4 regions of the Buttiauxella noackiae genome follow, and region 1 is predicted to be linked to each of the others. Evidence: predicted binding sites of a transcription regulator. Region 1 holds the regulator's gene; each other region holds the start of a gene.
The links. The regulator CRP, encoded in region 1, controls carbon source genes, mostly activating them, when cyclic AMP is high. The targets are predictions, from matches to a motif close to ATGTGANNNNNNTCACAT.
Positions count from the first base shown of each region.

Region 2: a site for CRP is predicted at 2,511-2,528, ahead of serC (3-phosphoserine/phosphohydroxythreonine transaminase). Genes of this name have one in related genera too.
Region 3: a site for CRP is predicted at 2,382-2,399, ahead of bhsA (multiple stress resistance protein BhsA). Genes of this name have one in related genera too.
Region 4: a site for CRP is predicted at 2,723-2,740, ahead of IX31_RS08210 (YjcB family protein). Genes of this name have one in related genera too.

Region 1 covers NZ_JPRU01000003.1:15,985-20,200, forward strand. Annotated here, with positions in the region: gene IX31_RS15955 (phosphoribulokinase) at 1-590, shown strand, start outside; gene IX31_RS15960 (OsmC family protein) at 684-1,088, opposite strand; gene crp (cAMP-activated global transcriptional regulator CRP) at 1,404-2,036, shown strand; gene IX31_RS15970 (YccS/YhfK family putative transporter) at 2,213-4,216, shown strand, end outside.
Region 2 covers NZ_JPRU01000001.1:1,355,412-1,359,627, reverse strand. Annotated here, with positions in the region: gene ycaO (30S ribosomal protein S12 methylthiotransferase accessory factor YcaO) at 1-1,634, opposite strand, end outside; gene IX31_RS06260 (DUF421 domain-containing protein) at 1,773-2,465, shown strand; gene serC (3-phosphoserine/phosphohydroxythreonine transaminase) at 2,626-3,711, shown strand; gene aroA (3-phosphoshikimate 1-carboxyvinyltransferase) at 3,791-4,216, shown strand, end outside.
Region 3 covers NZ_JPRU01000001.1:1,145,117-1,149,332, reverse strand. Annotated here, with positions in the region: gene iutA (ferric aerobactin receptor IutA) at 1-467, opposite strand, end outside; gene IX31_RS05250 (siderophore-interacting protein) at 662-1,555, shown strand; gene IX31_RS05245 (TetR/AcrR family transcriptional regulator) at 1,591-2,223, opposite strand; gene bhsA (multiple stress resistance protein BhsA) at 2,472-2,729, shown strand; gene ldtC (L,D-transpeptidase LdtC) at 2,825-3,766, opposite strand; gene mfd (transcription-repair coupling factor) at 3,974-4,216, opposite strand, start outside.
Region 4 covers NZ_JPRU01000001.1:1,815,344-1,819,559, reverse strand. Annotated here, with positions in the region: gene IX31_RS08220 (tripartite tricarboxylate transporter permease) at 1-1,211, shown strand, start outside; gene IX31_RS08215 (LacI family DNA-binding transcriptional regulator) at 1,224-2,249, shown strand; gene IX31_RS08210 (YjcB family protein) at 2,307-2,588, opposite strand; gene soxS (superoxide response transcriptional regulator SoxS) at 2,825-3,148, opposite strand; gene soxR (redox-sensitive transcriptional activator SoxR) at 3,234-3,692, shown strand; gene IX31_RS08195 (glutathione S-transferase family protein) at 3,988-4,216, shown strand, end outside.

The DNA of each region.
Region 1 (4,216 bases):
ATCTACATACTTACGATGAAGCAGTACCCTGGAACCAAATCCCCGGAACCTTTACGCCATGGCAGCCACTACCAGAACCCACTGATGTTTTGTTTTATGAAGGTTTGCACGGCGGTGTGGTCACGCCACAGCATGATGTAGCCAAAGCCGTGGATTTACTGGTTGGTGTGGTACCGATTGTGAACCTGGAGTGGATACAAAAACTGGTGCGAGATACCAGCGAGCGCGGGCATTCCCGTGAAGCGGTAATGGATTCTGTGGTTCGTTCTATGGATGACTATATCAATTACATCACGCCGCAATTCTCTCGCACCCACATCAACTTCCAGCGCGTCCCAACTGTTGATACGTCGAACCCATTTGCGGCTCGCGGCATCCCGTCACTGGATGAAAGTTTTGTGGTGATTCATTTTCGCGGGCTGGATGACATCGATTTCCCGTATTTACTCGCCATGCTACAAGGCTCATTTATTTCGCATATCAATACATTGGTGGTGCCGGGCGGCAAGATGGGGCTGGCGATGGAATTGATTATGACACCGTTAGTGAAACGGTTGGCGGAAGGGCGAAATATTAATCAGGGCGATTGATCACCGCCCTTGTCATGACTTATGCCCGTTAGCATTCGATTTGCTGGTGGGCGGCACTCACAACCCCCTGCTGCTCGAAGGATAACGGATAAATTAGCCTTCAATCACTTCATAGCTATGAGTAACATTGACAGCTTTTTCAAGCATCAGTGCAACAGAGCAGTACTTCTCAGCAGAGAGATCTACTGCGCGGGAAACTGCAGCATCTTTTAACTCTTTGCCTGTCACGATGAAATGCAGATTGATATGTGTAAACAAACGCGGAGCCTCTTCACGGCGCTCAGAGGTCAGTTTCACTTCACAGTCGGTCACGGTGTAGCGGCCTTTTTGCAAAATAGAAACTACGTCAATTGCACTGCAACCGCCAACGGACATCAGCACCATTTCCATTGGGCTTGGTGCTTTATCACCAGAATTGCCATCCATAAGAATCTGGTGCCCTGAAGCGGATTCACCCAGGAAGGTAAACCCTTCAACCCATTTCACTCGTGCCTGCATGCTACTTACTCCTGTAGATAAATTACCGTTCAGAGTACGCAGATTCAGCAAATCTGGCAACGGAAGGCGACATGCGTCAAGCTGAAACGATACAACAGGAGACACTTGTCAAAAGCTATGCTAAAACAATCCAGATGCTACATCGATACATTGACGTAATGCATGTATGCAGAGGACATCACTAATTACAGGCAGCAAGAATGACTTGCATGCCATCTCCCCAAGGTGGGGAATATTCTAATTACTTGCAACGCCAGACAGGATGTTTAGCGTCCTGTCGTTGGTAGCCAGTTATAAAACAGAGGATAACCGCGCATGGTGCTTGGCAAACCGCAAACAGACCCGACTCTCGAATGGTTCTTGTCCCATTGCCACATTCATAAGTATCCATCGAAGAGCACACTCATTCACCAAGGTGAGAAGGCAGAGACGCTGTATTACATCGTCAAGGGCTCTGTGGCTGTTCTGATTAAAGATGAAGAGGGCAAGGAAATGATCCTCTCCTATCTAAATCAGGGCGATTTCATTGGTGAGTTAGGGCTGTTCGAAGAAGGTCAGGAGCGTAGTGCCTGGGTTCGTGCTAAAAGTGCCTGTGAAGTGGCTGAAATTTCATATAAAAAATTCCGCCAGCTAATCCAGGTCAACCCAGACATTCTGATGCGCCTTTCTTCGCAGATGGCACGCCGTCTGCAAGTCACTTCTGAGAAAGTAGGCAACCTGGCATTCCTGGACGTTACCGGTCGTATCGCGCAGACACTGCTGAACCTTGCTAAACAACCTGATGCAATGACCCACCCGGACGGTATGCAGATTAAAATTACCCGTCAGGAAATCGGTCAGATCGTGGGTTGCTCTCGCGAAACTGTTGGTCGCATCTTGAAAATGCTGGAAGATCAAAATCTGATCTCCGCTCACGGTAAAACGATCGTCGTATACGGCACTCGTTAATCTCCGTCTAAAAAAATGGCGTGTTACTTCAATAACACGCCATTTTTGTCTCAAAAAAACCAAATCTGAAACCCGTTTAGGCAGCAAGTGAGTTCATCCCGATGAGCTTACTCAAGTAAGTGATTCGGGTGAATGAATGCAGCTAACGCCGCTGCAGCTTTAAGTAAGAAGGGTTTATGTGGCGAAGAGTTATCTACCATCCCGAGGTGAATTACGCACTGCGACAAACGCTGGTGCTGTGCCTCCCTGTGGCGGTAGGTTTACTCGTTGGCGATCTCCAGTCTGGCCTGCTTTTCTCGTTAGTTCCTGCCTGCTGCAATATTGCGGGCCTTGACACTCCCCATAAGCGCTTCTTCAAACGTTTGATTATTGGCGGCAGCCTTTTTGCCATCAGTAGCTTGATCATGCAGTTGCTACTTTTGTATACCAGTGTGCCACTGCCTATCATTCTTGTTGTGATGGCACTTTTACTGGGTGTCACGGCAGAAATCAGCTCACTTCACGCGCGTCTACTTCCCGCTTCACTGATTGCCGCTATTTTTACGCTCAGCATGGCCGGGAATATGCCAATCTGGAAGCCGATGCTACTTTATGTCTCCGGTACGATTTGGTACGGCGTATTTAACTGGTTTTGGTTCTGGATGTGGCGCGAGCAGCCATTACGCGAATCATTGAGCCTGCTCTATCGGCAGTTAGCAGATTACTGTGAAGCAAAATACGGCATGCTGACTCAACATACCGATCCGGAAAAAGCGCTGCCTCCGCTACTGGCTCGTCAGCAAAAAGCAGTAGATCTCATTACTCAATGCTACCAACAGCTTCATATGCTGGCGGCGAATCAGCATAACGGCTACAAGCGCTTGCTGCGTGCTTTTCAGGTGGCTTTAGATTTACAGGAACACATCTCGGTAAGCCTTCACCAGCCTGCGGAAGTGCAAAAACTCGTCGAGAAAAGCCATGCAGAAGCGGTTATTCGCTGGAATGCCCAGACAATCGCGGCGCGGCTACGTGTACTGGCTGACGATATTCTTTATCATCGTTATCCACAGCGTTTTACGATGGAAAAACAGATCGATGCCCTTGAGAAAATCGCCCGACAGAATCCAGATAACCCGGTAGGGCAATTTTGTCATTACCACTTCAGCCGTGTCGCTCGCGTGCTACGCACTCAACGCCCACTCTATGTCCGTGATTTAATGGAAGACCGGCAGCGCCGTTTGCCGCTGTGGGCGGCATTAAAAAGCTATTTATCATTGAAGTCAGCGGCGCTTCGCAACGCAGCAAGATTGGGTGTGATGCTCACGATAGCCAGTCTGTTAGGTGCATTTTTACATCTGCCCAAGCCCTACTGGATTTTAATGACGGTGATGTTCGTGACACAAAACGGCTACGGTGCCACACGTGTTCGAATTCTCCACCGTTCGGCTGGCACCATCGCAGGCCTTGCCATCGCAGGTATTGCGCTGCACTTCCACTTCCCGCAAAGCATTGCCCTGGGCGCGATGTTGGTCATTACGCTGGTGAGCTATTTGTTTATTCGCAAAAGCTACGGCTGGGCGACGATAGGCTTTACGGTGACAGCCGTTTATACCCTGCAATTGATAACATTAAGTGCCGAGCAGTACATCGTCCCTCGCCTGATAGATACCTTGCTAGGCTGTTTGATAGCCTTTGGCGGTATGGTGTGGCTATGGCCACAATGGCAGAGTGGCTTGTTGCGCCAGAACGCGCACGATGCGCTGGAAAGGGATCAAAGTGCCATTCGCCTGATTCTAAGTAATGACCCCGAACCAACGCCGCTGGCTTATGAACGCATGAAGGTCAACCAGGCACATAACGCTCTGTTTAACTCCCTGAATCAAGCAATGCAGGAGCCTGGGTTTAATTCGCATTATCTGGCGGATATGAAACTGTGGGTGACACACAGCCAATTTATTGTCGAACATATTAACGCAATGACGACTTTGGCTCGCGAGCACAATATGTTGACGCCAGACCTTGCCCAGCGTTATTTGCAGTCATGTGAAATTGCTCTGCAACGATGCCAGCAGCGTCTTCAATATGATGAGCCAGGAGAAACCAATGACGCGAATATTCTGGACCCGCTTGAAGGGCTTCCAAACGGGCCGCTAAGTACGATGGAGCAACATTTGCAGCGGATACTGGGACATCTGAGCACC
Region 2 (4,216 bases), on a different contig from region 1:
CTCAGGGCTGCACTCGCGGCTTCAACCGTTTCTGCGCCGTACATGCGTACGAAGGCATTCAGGTATTGCAATGGCTGGCGGTCTTCTTCCATTGCCAGCAGCAGTAGCGTTTGCAGGCAACGGTAATAGTTAGCACGCTCGGCGCTGAAAATAGACGCATTGAACTCCATCGTCCATTCAGTCCAGATCAGCGCCTGCTCGGTATCACCGCCAGCCAGAGCCAGCATGGCTTTCAATTCACCAATACGCAGCGTGTACCAACCGTTATCTTTACCTGTGGCCAGACCCAGCAATTCACGCACACGAGTGAAGTCATCGTGGCCTTCTTCATCTAACTGAGAAATCAGGTCCAGATAATCTTGCTTCTCCCACTCGCTACCTGGCAGAGCCAGAATTGTATCGCGCAGGTGATAGCCCATATTGTTGTTTGCGAGTAGCAGGTCTTCCGCCGGGTAAATATCGGACATGCCTGGAACGATGATGCGGCAAGCGTAAACATCCAGATGCTGGTAGTCAGCGATGTAGACTTCCTGGTCTTCTGCATCAAAGATTGCCATCAACGTGGCGAACTCTTCTTCTGTTGTGCCGGAGAAGCTCCAGTCAACAAATGGATAGTCAGCATCTTGCTTGAACATATCCCAGGAGATCAGGCCGCTGGAGTCGATAAAGTGAGTTTCGAGATTGGCATGCTCTGCCACTTCTTCGTCGTCAAACGTTGGTGGAGTGAACACATCAAGATCTTTCAGGCCACGGCCTTGCAGTAGTTCTGTCACGGTACGTTCCAGTGCTACACCGAAATCAGGGTGAGCACCGAAGGAGGCGAAGCAGGTGCCATTTGCCGGGTTGAACAACACCACGCAGATAACCGGATATTTACCACCTAATGAACCGTCGTAAGCAAAGATCGGGAAACCTTCAGCTTCAAGCGTTGCAATTGACTCAACCACGCCCGGATAACGAGCCAGCACTTCCTGTGGGATTTCTGGCAGGCTGATGCTTTCTGCGATAATGCGATTTTTAATGTGACGTTCGAAGACTTCTGAGAGCGCTTGTACGCGAGCTTCGTTCGCGGTGTTCCCTGCGGACATCCCATTTGAAACGTACAGATTGCCGATGATGTTCATCGGGATATACACGGTTTCTTGATCGGACTGGCGGGTGAATGGCAGCGCACAGATACCGCGCTCTTCATTACCTGATTGCAGGTCGATAAGCATACCTGCGGTGACTTCGTTTTCAGGGTCGTAAAACGCGCGCAGACGTGAGTCCAGAATGCCTTCCGGCAATTGCTCATCTTCTGGGATTGGGAACCATTTCTCGTTTGGATAATGCACGAACGGGCCATTAGCGATGGTTTTGCCCAACCAGAAATCAGCAAAGAAATAGTTAGTCGACAGACGTTCGAAATATTCACCCAGCGCTGAAGCTAAAGCGGCTTTTTTAGTTGCGCCTTTGCCATTGGTAAAGCACAGCGCGCTGTCTTTATCACGGATATGTACGGACCAGACGTTCGGTACAGGGTTTAACCAGGAAGCTTCTTCTATATTAAAGCCAAGATCGGCGAGTTTGGTCTGAAAGCGAGCGATGGAATCTTCCAGAGCGGCATCTTTGCCAGGAATAAAGGTTTGAGTCATGAGGTTTCACTTTTGTCGTACGCAAAGCGCGCAATGATACGGGTTTTAGCAGACTGACGCCATCGTCAGCAGCACGCAGGCGGCCTTAGCATAACAGTCTATGCTTACTGTCAGTAACCTACTGTTATGGCGGTATAAATGAAGACCTTTGATCTCCAGCGGATGGCGCTAGACAAAGTCCCTTTAGATTTTCTGTGGGAAGTGGCTTTTCGTAGCCTTTACACCTTTGTACTTGTGTTCTTGTTTTTAAAGATAACCGGGCGGCGTGGCGTAAGGCAGATGTCGTTGTTTGAAGTGTTGATAATTCTGACTCTTGGCTCAGCGGCAGGTGATGTGGCGTTTTATGACGATGTGCCGATGCTGCCTGTCTTCATCGTATTTATGACGCTCGCTTGCTTATATCGTTTGGCTATGTGGTTGATGAGCCACAGTGAAAAACTCGAAAATCTGATGGAAGGAAAACCTGCGGTAATAATAGAAGAAGGTGAGTTTGCCTGGGAAAAAATGCAGGCACAAAACATGACCGAATTTGAGTTCTTCATGGAACTACGCCTGCATGGTGTAGAGCATTTGGGGCAGGTTCGGCTGGCAATATTAGAAACCAATGGGCAGATTAGCGTCTATTACTTCCCCGATGATTTGGTCAGGCCGGGTTTATCTATATTGCCTGAGTATTGTAGCGAGCGTTTCGAGAGGGTGCCGGAGGATGGGGATTACGCCTGCATTCGATGTAGTGAAGTGCTGACGTTAAATGCGGGAACAAAAATTCTTTGTCCACGCTGTAAACATCATCAATGGGTCAAAGCCAGCACGGCAACACGAGTCACCTGACGGGTGGTTATCGGGCGTTTAATTCAGCGACTGGTTGATTATGTTGTGTGATTTTGCGCACATTACCAAGCCATGTCTGATTAACCGTTGCAGCCTCTGCATCTGAGTGATAAAACCGATAGCGTGATAAAACTTATTGCTCTAAGCGTGGTGAGGGGAAATGGCTCAGGTATACAATTTTAGTTCCGGCCCGGCAATGCTGCCGGCTGAAGTGCTTCGTCGTGCGCAACTTGAACTTTGCGACTGGCAAGGTTTAGGCACCTCCGTAATGGAGATTAGCCACCGTGGTAAAGAGTTTATTGAGGTCGCTGAAGAAGCTGAAAAAGATTTTCGTGATCTGCTGCAAATCCCCTCAAACTACAAAGTTTTGTTCTGTCACGGCGGTGGTCGCGGCCAATTTGCTGGTGTACCGTTAAACCTGCTGGGCGACAAAACTACCGCTGATTATGTTGATGGTGGTTACTGGGCGAGCAGCGCAGTAAAAGAAGCGCATAAATACTGCACTCCGAATGTTATTGATGCCAAAGTCACAATCGATGGCCTGCGTGCCATCAAACCGATGAGCGAGTGGCAGGTTTCTGAAAACAGTGCCTACTTGCACTATTGCCCGAACGAAACTATTGACGGTATCGCGACTCATGAAACGCCAGATTTCGGTGATAAAGTTGTGGTTGCTGACTACTCATCCTCTATTTTGTCGCACCCGATGGATATCAGCCGGTTTGGTGTTGTTTACGCTGGTGCGCAGAAAAACATCGGCCCTGCGGGTTTGACGTTGGTTATTGTGCGTGAAGATTTGCTCGGCAAGGCGCATAAAGCGTGCCCGTCAATTCTTGACTACACCGTGCTTAACGAAAATGACTCCATGTTTAACACCCCGCCAACGTTCGCATGGTACCTTTCCGGCCTGGTCTTCAAATGGCTGAAAGAGCAGGGCGGCGTTGAAGTAATGGACAAAATCAACAAAGCAAAAGCTGAGTTGTTATATGGTGTTATTGATAAAAGCGACTTCTACCGTAACGATGTGGCTGCGGCTAACCGTTCACGTATGAATGTGCCGTTCCAGTTAGCTGACAGTGCCCTTGATAAAGTGTTCCTGGAAGAGTCGTTTGCCGCAGGTCTGCATGCACTGAAGGGCCACCGCGTAGTGGGTGGAATGCGCGCATCCATCTACAATGCGATGCCGCTTGAAGGTGTACAAGCGTTAACCAATTTTATGGTCGACTTCGAACGTCGCCACGGTTAATCGCTGCTCGTTGTTATTCTCCCCGCGACCTGTTTAGCGGGGTTTTTATTCTGTTTGAGTTGAGAGTATTTTCCCCATGCTGGAATCCCTGACGTTACAACCCATCGCCCTTGTCGACGGCACGATTAATCTTCCTGGTTCAAAAAGTGTCTCTAACAGAGCTCTTTTGCTGGCTGCGCTGGCTAATGGCACCACCGAACTGACTAATTTGCTGGATAGCGACGATGTGCGTCATATGCTTAACGCGCTGAAAGCTCTGGGCGTGACTTATACGCTCTCTGCTGACCGCACGCGTTGCGAAGTGACTGGTATGGGTGGCCCACTTCAAGCGTCAGGCGAGCTGGACTTGTTCTTAGGGAATGCGGGTACGGCGATGCGTCCACTGGCAGCTGCACTGTGTCTGGGAGGCAACAATATCGTGTTGACGGGCGAACCGCGCATGAAAGAACGCCCAATTGGCCATCTGGTTGATGCATTACGCCAGGGTGGCGCTCAGATCGAATAT
Region 3 (4,216 bases), on a different contig from region 1:
GTGTCAGGCTGCCCCTTTTTCGTCACGATGTTAATCAAGCCACCAGTGCTACCACCGCCGTACAGCGAAGTTGCACCAGAAATAACTTCGATATGTTCGATGTTAAAAGGGTCGATAGAGTCGAGCTGGCGGCTATCGGTACGGGAAGAGTTCAGACGAACGCCATCCACTAAAACCACGATAGAACGTCCACGCATATTCATGCCGTAGTTGGTACGACTTTGGCTGCTGACATCCAGACCGGGAATTAACTGTGCAAGTGCGTCTTTCAGCTCCTTACCTCCCTGAATCTGTTGCTCAAGCTCGGTGCCTTCAATAACCCAGGTGGTCTGCGCCATTTCAGCCACCGTACGGTGCATACGGTTGGCAGAAACCAGAATATTTTCTTCGGAAGTTTGCTGCGCGAAAGCCGGAGCCATCATCGCCAGAAGCAGCGGGTTAAGCACCCAGCGTGCGTTTTTATGCATCATCATCATTCCTTGGATGGGAAAATATTAACATTTGAAAATGTTTTGAAATAAGAACGAGCTGAATTTTGCCGATAACGTTTCTCATTATCAATCTCAATTGATAGTATTTCTCAAATTAATCTTATGAATAATCATATGATTTCTGTGGGTTACTTTTTCGGGCTTAGGCAAGACAAGGCAAAGGAGTTGAAATGGCAGAGGTACAAAGCTACAGATTGTTTAATGTGCGGCTAATGCATAAATCACACGTTTCACCTTCGCTGTTGAGTCTGGTATTTGGCGGTCCGGATGTGGCAAACATGAAATGTGATTCGCCCGATCAGCGAATCAAAATGTTGTTCCCGTCGGAAGATGGCTCAATTCCTAACTTGCCAGACCACGGGCAGTGGTATTCGTTGCTGCAAGAATTACCTAAAGAAAAGCGGCCAGTTGTGCGTACCTATACCTTGCGCCGCGTTGACCGCGAGCGTCAGGAAGTGACGGTTGAATTCGTGAGCCACGGCACGGAAGGGCCAGCCTCCGCATGGGCGATTAGCTCGCAACCTGGTGACAAAATACAAATTGTTGCACCGAATGCTGAGTATCCGGCAGACAGCGGCGGTTATGAATGGACGCCACCTGCGGGTTTGCGCCAGGGGTTAATTGTTGCGGATGAAACGGCACTGCCTGCGGCGCGAGGCATACTTGAACTTCTGTCGAAACAGCAACATCCGCCAGAAATTCAGGCGTTTTTTGAAGTCCCGGAGCAGGGGGACTGCGTGGATTTAAGTGAATTTGGTTTTGCGAAAATTCATTGGTTGCCGCGAAAGGCTGTCAATGCAAGGCATGGGGAGTGCTTGCTCAAGGCGGTGAGTCAATGTGCCCAGCTTCCTGAAACTGCTGGAATTACAGAAACAGTTAATGAAGAGTCTGAAGGTGAACTGTTGTGGGATAAAGCCACTACAGCCAGTAACGCCTTTTACGGCTGGGTTGCGGCGGAATCATCCGTTGTGAAAATGCTGCGCCGTTATTTAATCGGAGAATGCGGTGTGAGCCATGACGCTATCAACTTTATGGCCTACTGGAGCAAAGGGCGAGAGCGTTAAGGCAAACGAAAAGGGCGGCAAATGCCGCCCGATATTCAGACTTTCTTCAGCTCTGGTAATAGCCGCATCGTGGTGCTGACTATCTGCATCAGCTCTGCGTAGCTGGCGTTTTCACGGGCGCTGACCGACATCCCCTGAATGATACAGCACAGGTACTTCGCCAGTTTGTGAACACAACTGCTGGCCGGAATCTCACCTTTCTGCTGGCGTTTTTCCAGGAAATGCACCAGCGTCTTTTCCTGCATTGCATGACGGGCTTTGATGACCGTAGCAATATCTTCCGAAGATGCCGCCAGTACTGACGATGTACAGATGATAAAGCAGCCCGCCGGCGTGTCTTTATCGGTGAAAAGCTTCGCGACGATAGAGAGATAATCTTCTAAAGCCTCTTCAAGTGAGCGCTCCTCACAGAACAAACAGGCTTCGTGTTTTTGTGCAAAGCGCGCGATGTAGCGATCTAACACCGCTTTGAATAGCCCCTCTTTATTGGTGAATTCGGCATAAAGCGTCGGGGCTTTTGCGCCAGTTGCTTCAACCAAATGTGCCATAGAGGTGGCTTCATAGCCGTGTTGCCAGAACAAAGCCATGGCCTTGTCGAGTGCTGCTTCCCTGTCAAACACCTTCGGTCGGCCACGGCTTTTTTTGATGCAACTGGTGTCAGTAGACATAGAAAACCGTTTAACCTTTTGTTGTTTAATGAACGATCATTATAAAAATAATAACACGCGTAAGCCATAGGTTGATTATTAAAAATAATTTAATCCTATGCTTATGAAAAATAGTGTGTTTATAAAATAATTAACGAGCGTTATAAAAATAGTTTGACGTGTGATGCAGATCACATCTATGATTTAGTTATCGATCGTTAAGTAAAGAACTTAACGGCCTAATAAATCATCTGCTCAAGGTAAATAACATGAAAAACGTAAAAACTCTTATCGCTGCTGCTGTTCTGAGTTCACTCTCTTTCGCAAGCTTTGCCGCTGTTGAAGTGCAGGCAACGCCAACCGGTCAACAAAAAGTCGGTACTATCACCGCGACTGCGGGTACAAACCTGGGTTCGCTTGAAGACCAACTGGCTGAGAAAGCCGATCAAATGGGTGCCAGCTCATTCCGTATCACTTCTGTAACTGGCCCGAACACTCTGCACGGTACAGCAGTAATTTATAAATAAGCGTTAACCCTCATTGCGCTGATTTATAAAACTTGCCACGAAAAAGGCCTCGTTGAAAAACGAGGCCTTTTTCATTTCTCAAGCACTCTGAGAACTTAGATTTCGTTGGTTGCTACAGTATGCGCGTTCACATCAATTGGCATACCCGAACGATGTTTCATTGCTTCTTCCATTACGGTTGCATCGGTTTCCGGCGCGGCCTGGAACTGTTTCATCTGCTCTGTGAGCACAATCGGCAGCACTTTAGGATCGTCATTAATGTCTTTAGACAATGGCTGATGCACTTCAACTAAGCGCGTGCCGTCTGGCTCCACCGAAGTTTTAATCGCGGTATTGATAATGCGAACGGGCGTTCCGACAGGCATATCTTTGTACAGCGCTTTAATATCGTCATCACGCAGACGAATACAACCCGAGCTGACACGCATGCCAATGCCGAAATCTGCGTTAGTCCCGTGCAGCAGATAAACCCCGCCAAAGGCTGCGAGACGAATCGCATGGTGGCCCATTGGGTTCTCTGGTCCGGCAGGAACAACAGCTGGAAGCTTTATGCCATTTGCCAGGTAACGAGCGCGAATATTTGCAGTCGGGGTCCAGGTTGGATTGGCCCGTTTATCTGAAACACTGGTCACCATCGTTGGTGTTACCGTATCACCGCCAAGTTGACCGATACCAATCGGATAAACCGTTACGCTGTTCTTTCCTTTGGGATAATAGTAAACGCGCAGCTCGGCAAGATTGAGAACCAGCCCTTCACGTGGTGCATCCGGCAGTAGCATTTGGCGCGGGATGGTTAAAACACTTCCCGCACGGGGAACATAGGGATCGACACCGGGGTTGGCCTGCAATAACGCAAGGAAACCGACGTTGTATTTTTTTGCGATAGCCTCAAGTGAACCACCGTCATCTTTTACCTCATGGAAAAAATTCTGGCCGATAAGACGGCTGCCTTCTGCTGGTAGAGGATAAGAGTTGGCATTCGCGTTAAAAGCGGCGAGTGCTGCACTAACCAGCATAATCGACGCCAGCCAACGCATAGCGCGTGCCTTGCGAGATGATAAAACGCTCAAAGAGGTAATCACGATAAGCCCTATAAATATTATGGTTAATGTTATAAAAAAGTTAATCGATGATTATGGCAGGGGGAGATGTCGGGAAATCCTGGCGGATTGAAAGAATGTGTAAATGTTACAATGAAATGGAGTAGGGCGGGTAAGCGCAAACGCTACCCGCCACCATGGGCACTACGCTACAGCGTTCTGCGCCAGCTGATGCATAAAGTTACGTACCCATTCCATACGCGCTTTACGATCTGCGAGGTCTTCAATAAATTTGAGTCGCGTTGGCCCATCCAGACGGTAATGTTGCGGCTGTTTTTGCAGCAAACCAATCAACCAGACTGGGTTAACGTGGTTTTTTTCCGCAAACTCAATCACACCACCTTTGTCATGACCTTCAATCTTACGTACGCCGAGTTTTTGCGCCTG
Region 4 (4,216 bases), on a different contig from region 1:
AAGCAGGACGCGCGCTGGGTTTATCGACCCTCGCTTCTATGTTTGGTGGTGTATTTAGCACCATCGCTCTGGTCTTAATCGCGCCCTTGTTGGCGAAAGTCGCGACCGGTTTTTCTTCGGCTGAATATTTCGCATTAGCGATATTTGGTATCAGCATTATTACCAGTGTTTCCTCACAGTCCGTTATTAAGGGACTTATTGGCGGCGTTCTGGGCTTATTTATTGCCACCATTGGGCTCGACCCAATGACCAGCGGAATGCGATTCACCTTTGACTCAATCTATCTGATGGGGGGGATTTCATTTATTCCTGTACTGGTTGGCTTGTTCGCCTTCTCTCAAGGCTTATTAAGCCTTGAGGAAGATCACCGTGAGCGTCTTGCAGGTATTGTGCGCCAGACTAAAAGCAAAATTGACCGTATTTTGCCGACCTGGTCTGACATTAAACGTGTGATGCCGACTTATATTCGCTCATCAGTCATTGGCACTGGTATCGGTGCGATTCCAGGAACGGGTGGTGATATAGCCTCGTTTATTGCGTACAACGAAGCCAAGCGTTGGTCAAAACATCCGGAAGAGTTTGGTCATGGTTCACCGGAAGGCGTTTCAGCTCCTGAAGCAGGCGCTAACTCTGTCGCAGGGGGAGCAATGGTGCCACTGATGACGCTTGGGATCCCTGGTGACGGCGCAACTGCGATTATTATGGGCGCATTTATGGTACAGGGCCTGGCGCTTGGGCCGCAGTTATTCACTGAACACCCGGTTGAAGTGAACTCCATTTTTATTGGGTTATTCGCCGCAAATATCTTCATGGGCATTATGGGCTTTATGGGAATGCGCTTGTTTGCCAAAGTGATGAGTGTCCCGCGTCGCGTGTTGGTGCCGATTATCTTTGTTTTGTGCTCGGTTGGCGCGTATTCCGTAAACCATGATATGACCGATGTGTTTGTGATGATGGGTGCAGGTCTTGCAGCTTACATTCTGATCAAGCTGGACTTTTCTATGTCGCCTATCGTAATTGGTATTATTCTTGGCCCAATGGCTGAATCAAATTTCCGTCGCACGTTAGTTATCTCCGAAGGTGATCCGATGATATTTCTGACGCGCCCGGTCTGTGCGGTGTTCTTAGGTATCGCGATACTGACACTGTTGCTACCGATTTTTGGTCCGCGTTTGAAAGCCTTATGGCGTAAACAAACCAGCTCCAGCTAAGGAAGGGTTAGATTGGCAAAGACAATTGAGCAAATCGCCATGGAGCTTGGCGTCTCCATCACAACGGTTCGCGCGGTGTTGAATGGCAACGCGCAGAAATATCGCATTAGCGAAAAGACCCAGGAAAGGATTAATAGCTACGTTAAAAAACATAGCTATACCATCAATCTTGCTGCACGTAGTTTGAAGTTGAATAAGACCGATACCTTTGGTCTGGTGATACCACGCTTATCGAACCCCTTCTTTTCCGCGCTGGCTGAATTATTGGAGGCTCGCTGCCGCGAACAGGGTTATCAGTTGATGATAAGTTGCACCAACAACGATGCTGCTTATGAAAATCTGTTGGTGAAATCGTTGGAAAATCGCAACGTTGATGGAATTTTTGTCGTGTCGACAAACGCGGCAAGCCAGGCGCATTACTTGAAAAACTGTCTGAAACCGATGGTGTTTCTTGATCGGGATTTTGGTGTGGAAGGTACATGCTGCGTGGTAACGGATAACGTTGATAGCGGTTTTAGGCTGACTGACGCAATGCTGAACCATATTCATGCGCCGATTCAATTCTTTGTGGGCGACCCTGATTCCCCTTCGATAATTGACCGTTTGACTGGATATCGCGCAGCGATGGAACAGCACGGCATCGAGTGGACGCCCGCGCATATCAGTAGCGCTGGGCACAACCAGTTGAGCGATGGGGAAAAAATGATGACGGACTACATCGACACCCATCATACCTGGCCGCAACATTTCATTGCGTCATCATTGCCTATTTTGCAAGGGGCATTAGGCGTGTTGCGTGAGCGGTATGGCTATATTCCTCATGAAATTAATATTGGCACTTTTGATGACAATATTATGCTGAGTTTCCTCGCCAACAATATTTGGTCGATGCGGCAAAATGAGAAACGGCTTGCGCAAGAAGCCTGCCAACTCATGCTGGAAAAAATTGCCAACCACGATGAACCGACGGGGAGTAGAGCCAAAGCTGAGCTGATATTCAGGCAAAGTACGGTGGATGCCCGCGACGGCAAAAGCTAACCGATACAAACAAAAACGGCCTCGCAATGAGGCCGTTATCAATTCAAATCAGACCCATCAGGTCAACACCATCGGCCATTCTGGCGGCGCATGGCTTGATATCTCAATCATGATGTCTTTGAACGATGCCCAAATTACTGGGAAATCGGCCAGAGTCAGCCCTAACAGACCCGTTGCAAACCACAAAGATGCAGCGATACCCAGACCACTGCTCACCAGCGCTAAAAATGCGTAGTCGGATTTGCGAAACTGGATGTTCAATGTGCTGGCTAAAAACATCAAAACCGCACTGACTAAAGGCCAGCGCATAAGTAAAACGCTGGTAGTAATTGCCGCCATGAAAACTGTTCCTTAAGCATAACTCATCACGCTCAACGGTTACGCGCGACACAAGGCGCGGCAAATACAGCTCAGGGACCGTCAGGGGAATGAGTGGGTACAGAAAATGTAAGAAGAATCCTGTCTCACAGGATTTGTGAACTATATCACACTTGTTCTTTTAATCGCCAGTTCTGCGGCGCATTTTCTGACCCATTTTATCGGGCTGTCAGGTAACAATTCTTCCACAAATAGCTTCAGGCGTGGTGGCGATAGTCGGTTGGTGTACGGTCGAACTCGCGGCGGAAAACACGCGAAAATGTCTGTTGAGAGACATAGCCATAGTCCATCGCAATATCAAAGATCGGGCGCTGCGTATTGCGTAACTCTTTGGCCGCCATCAACAGGCGACGCTGCCGAATGTATTCACCCAGTGTCTGGCGTTTCACCGTGCGGAACATCCGCTGAAGATACCATTTTGAATAGCCTGATTTTTTTGCCACAACATCAATGTTCAACGGTTGATCAATGTGATCGTCAATCCATTCAGTCAAAGTTTTAATAATGTCCTGATGTGCCATAAGCGATCCTCAAGCTCGATTTCAATTAGCTGGTTCTAATGGCAGCGAGTATAATTCCTCAAGTTAACTTGAGGTAAAGAGCATTATGGAAAAGAAATTACCGCGCTTTAAACCCTTACTCAGTCCTGGCGAAGTGGCGAAGCGTAGCGGCGTGGCCGTTTCGGCTTTGCACTTCTACGAGAGCAAAGGTCTTATCAAAAGCAGAAGAAATAGCGGAAACCAGCGTCGTTACACGCGTGATGTGCTGCGAAATGTAGCCATTATTAAAATTGCGCAGCGTATTGGCATTCCGCTGTCGACCATTGGTGAAGAGTTTGGCGTGCTGCCCGATGGACACAAAATCAATAAGAACGACTGGAAAAAAATGTCGTCGCAATGGCGCGAGGAACTGGACCGGCGCATTCATACGCTGACGGCACTTCGTGACGAACTGGACGGTTGTATCGGCTGCGGTTGTCTATCGGGTGCTGACTGCCCGCTGCGAAACCCAGGCGATAAACTCGGTGAAGAGGGGACGGGTGCTCGTTTACTGGAAGATGATTAACCTTAATAGCAGGCAAAATAGCAGGCAAAACTAAAGCGCCCAACTTCGGCGCTTTAGTTTATTCCCGGTCTTTGTCTTTCGATCTATCCCGCTTTTCGCAAGGAGGGTTTCCCCCGACATCAGCGTCCCTCAATCACACATTCTCAGGAGGTTCCGGATTGCGCTGACAATTTAATTGTAGTTCTGCTCGGCCAGGTTTCAAGGTGGTATTGCATGTTTTTTGAACAATTTTAATGCTTCACTCTTTGCACATTTACCTATAGTTAACTCATCTTGCTAAACAAAAGGTTACCTTATGCTTATCGTCCATCACCTCAATAACTCCCGCTCGCAACGCATTTTATGGATGCTTGAAGAGCTACAGGTGCCTTACCAGATTGTTCGCTACGAGCGCGAACCAACTATGCTGGCCCCCGCTTCATTAAAAGCCGTGCACCCATTAGGGAAGTCACCGGTGGTGGAAGATAATGGCAATATCCTCGCCGAGTCGGGGGCAATCATTGAATACCTGCAAGAAACCTATG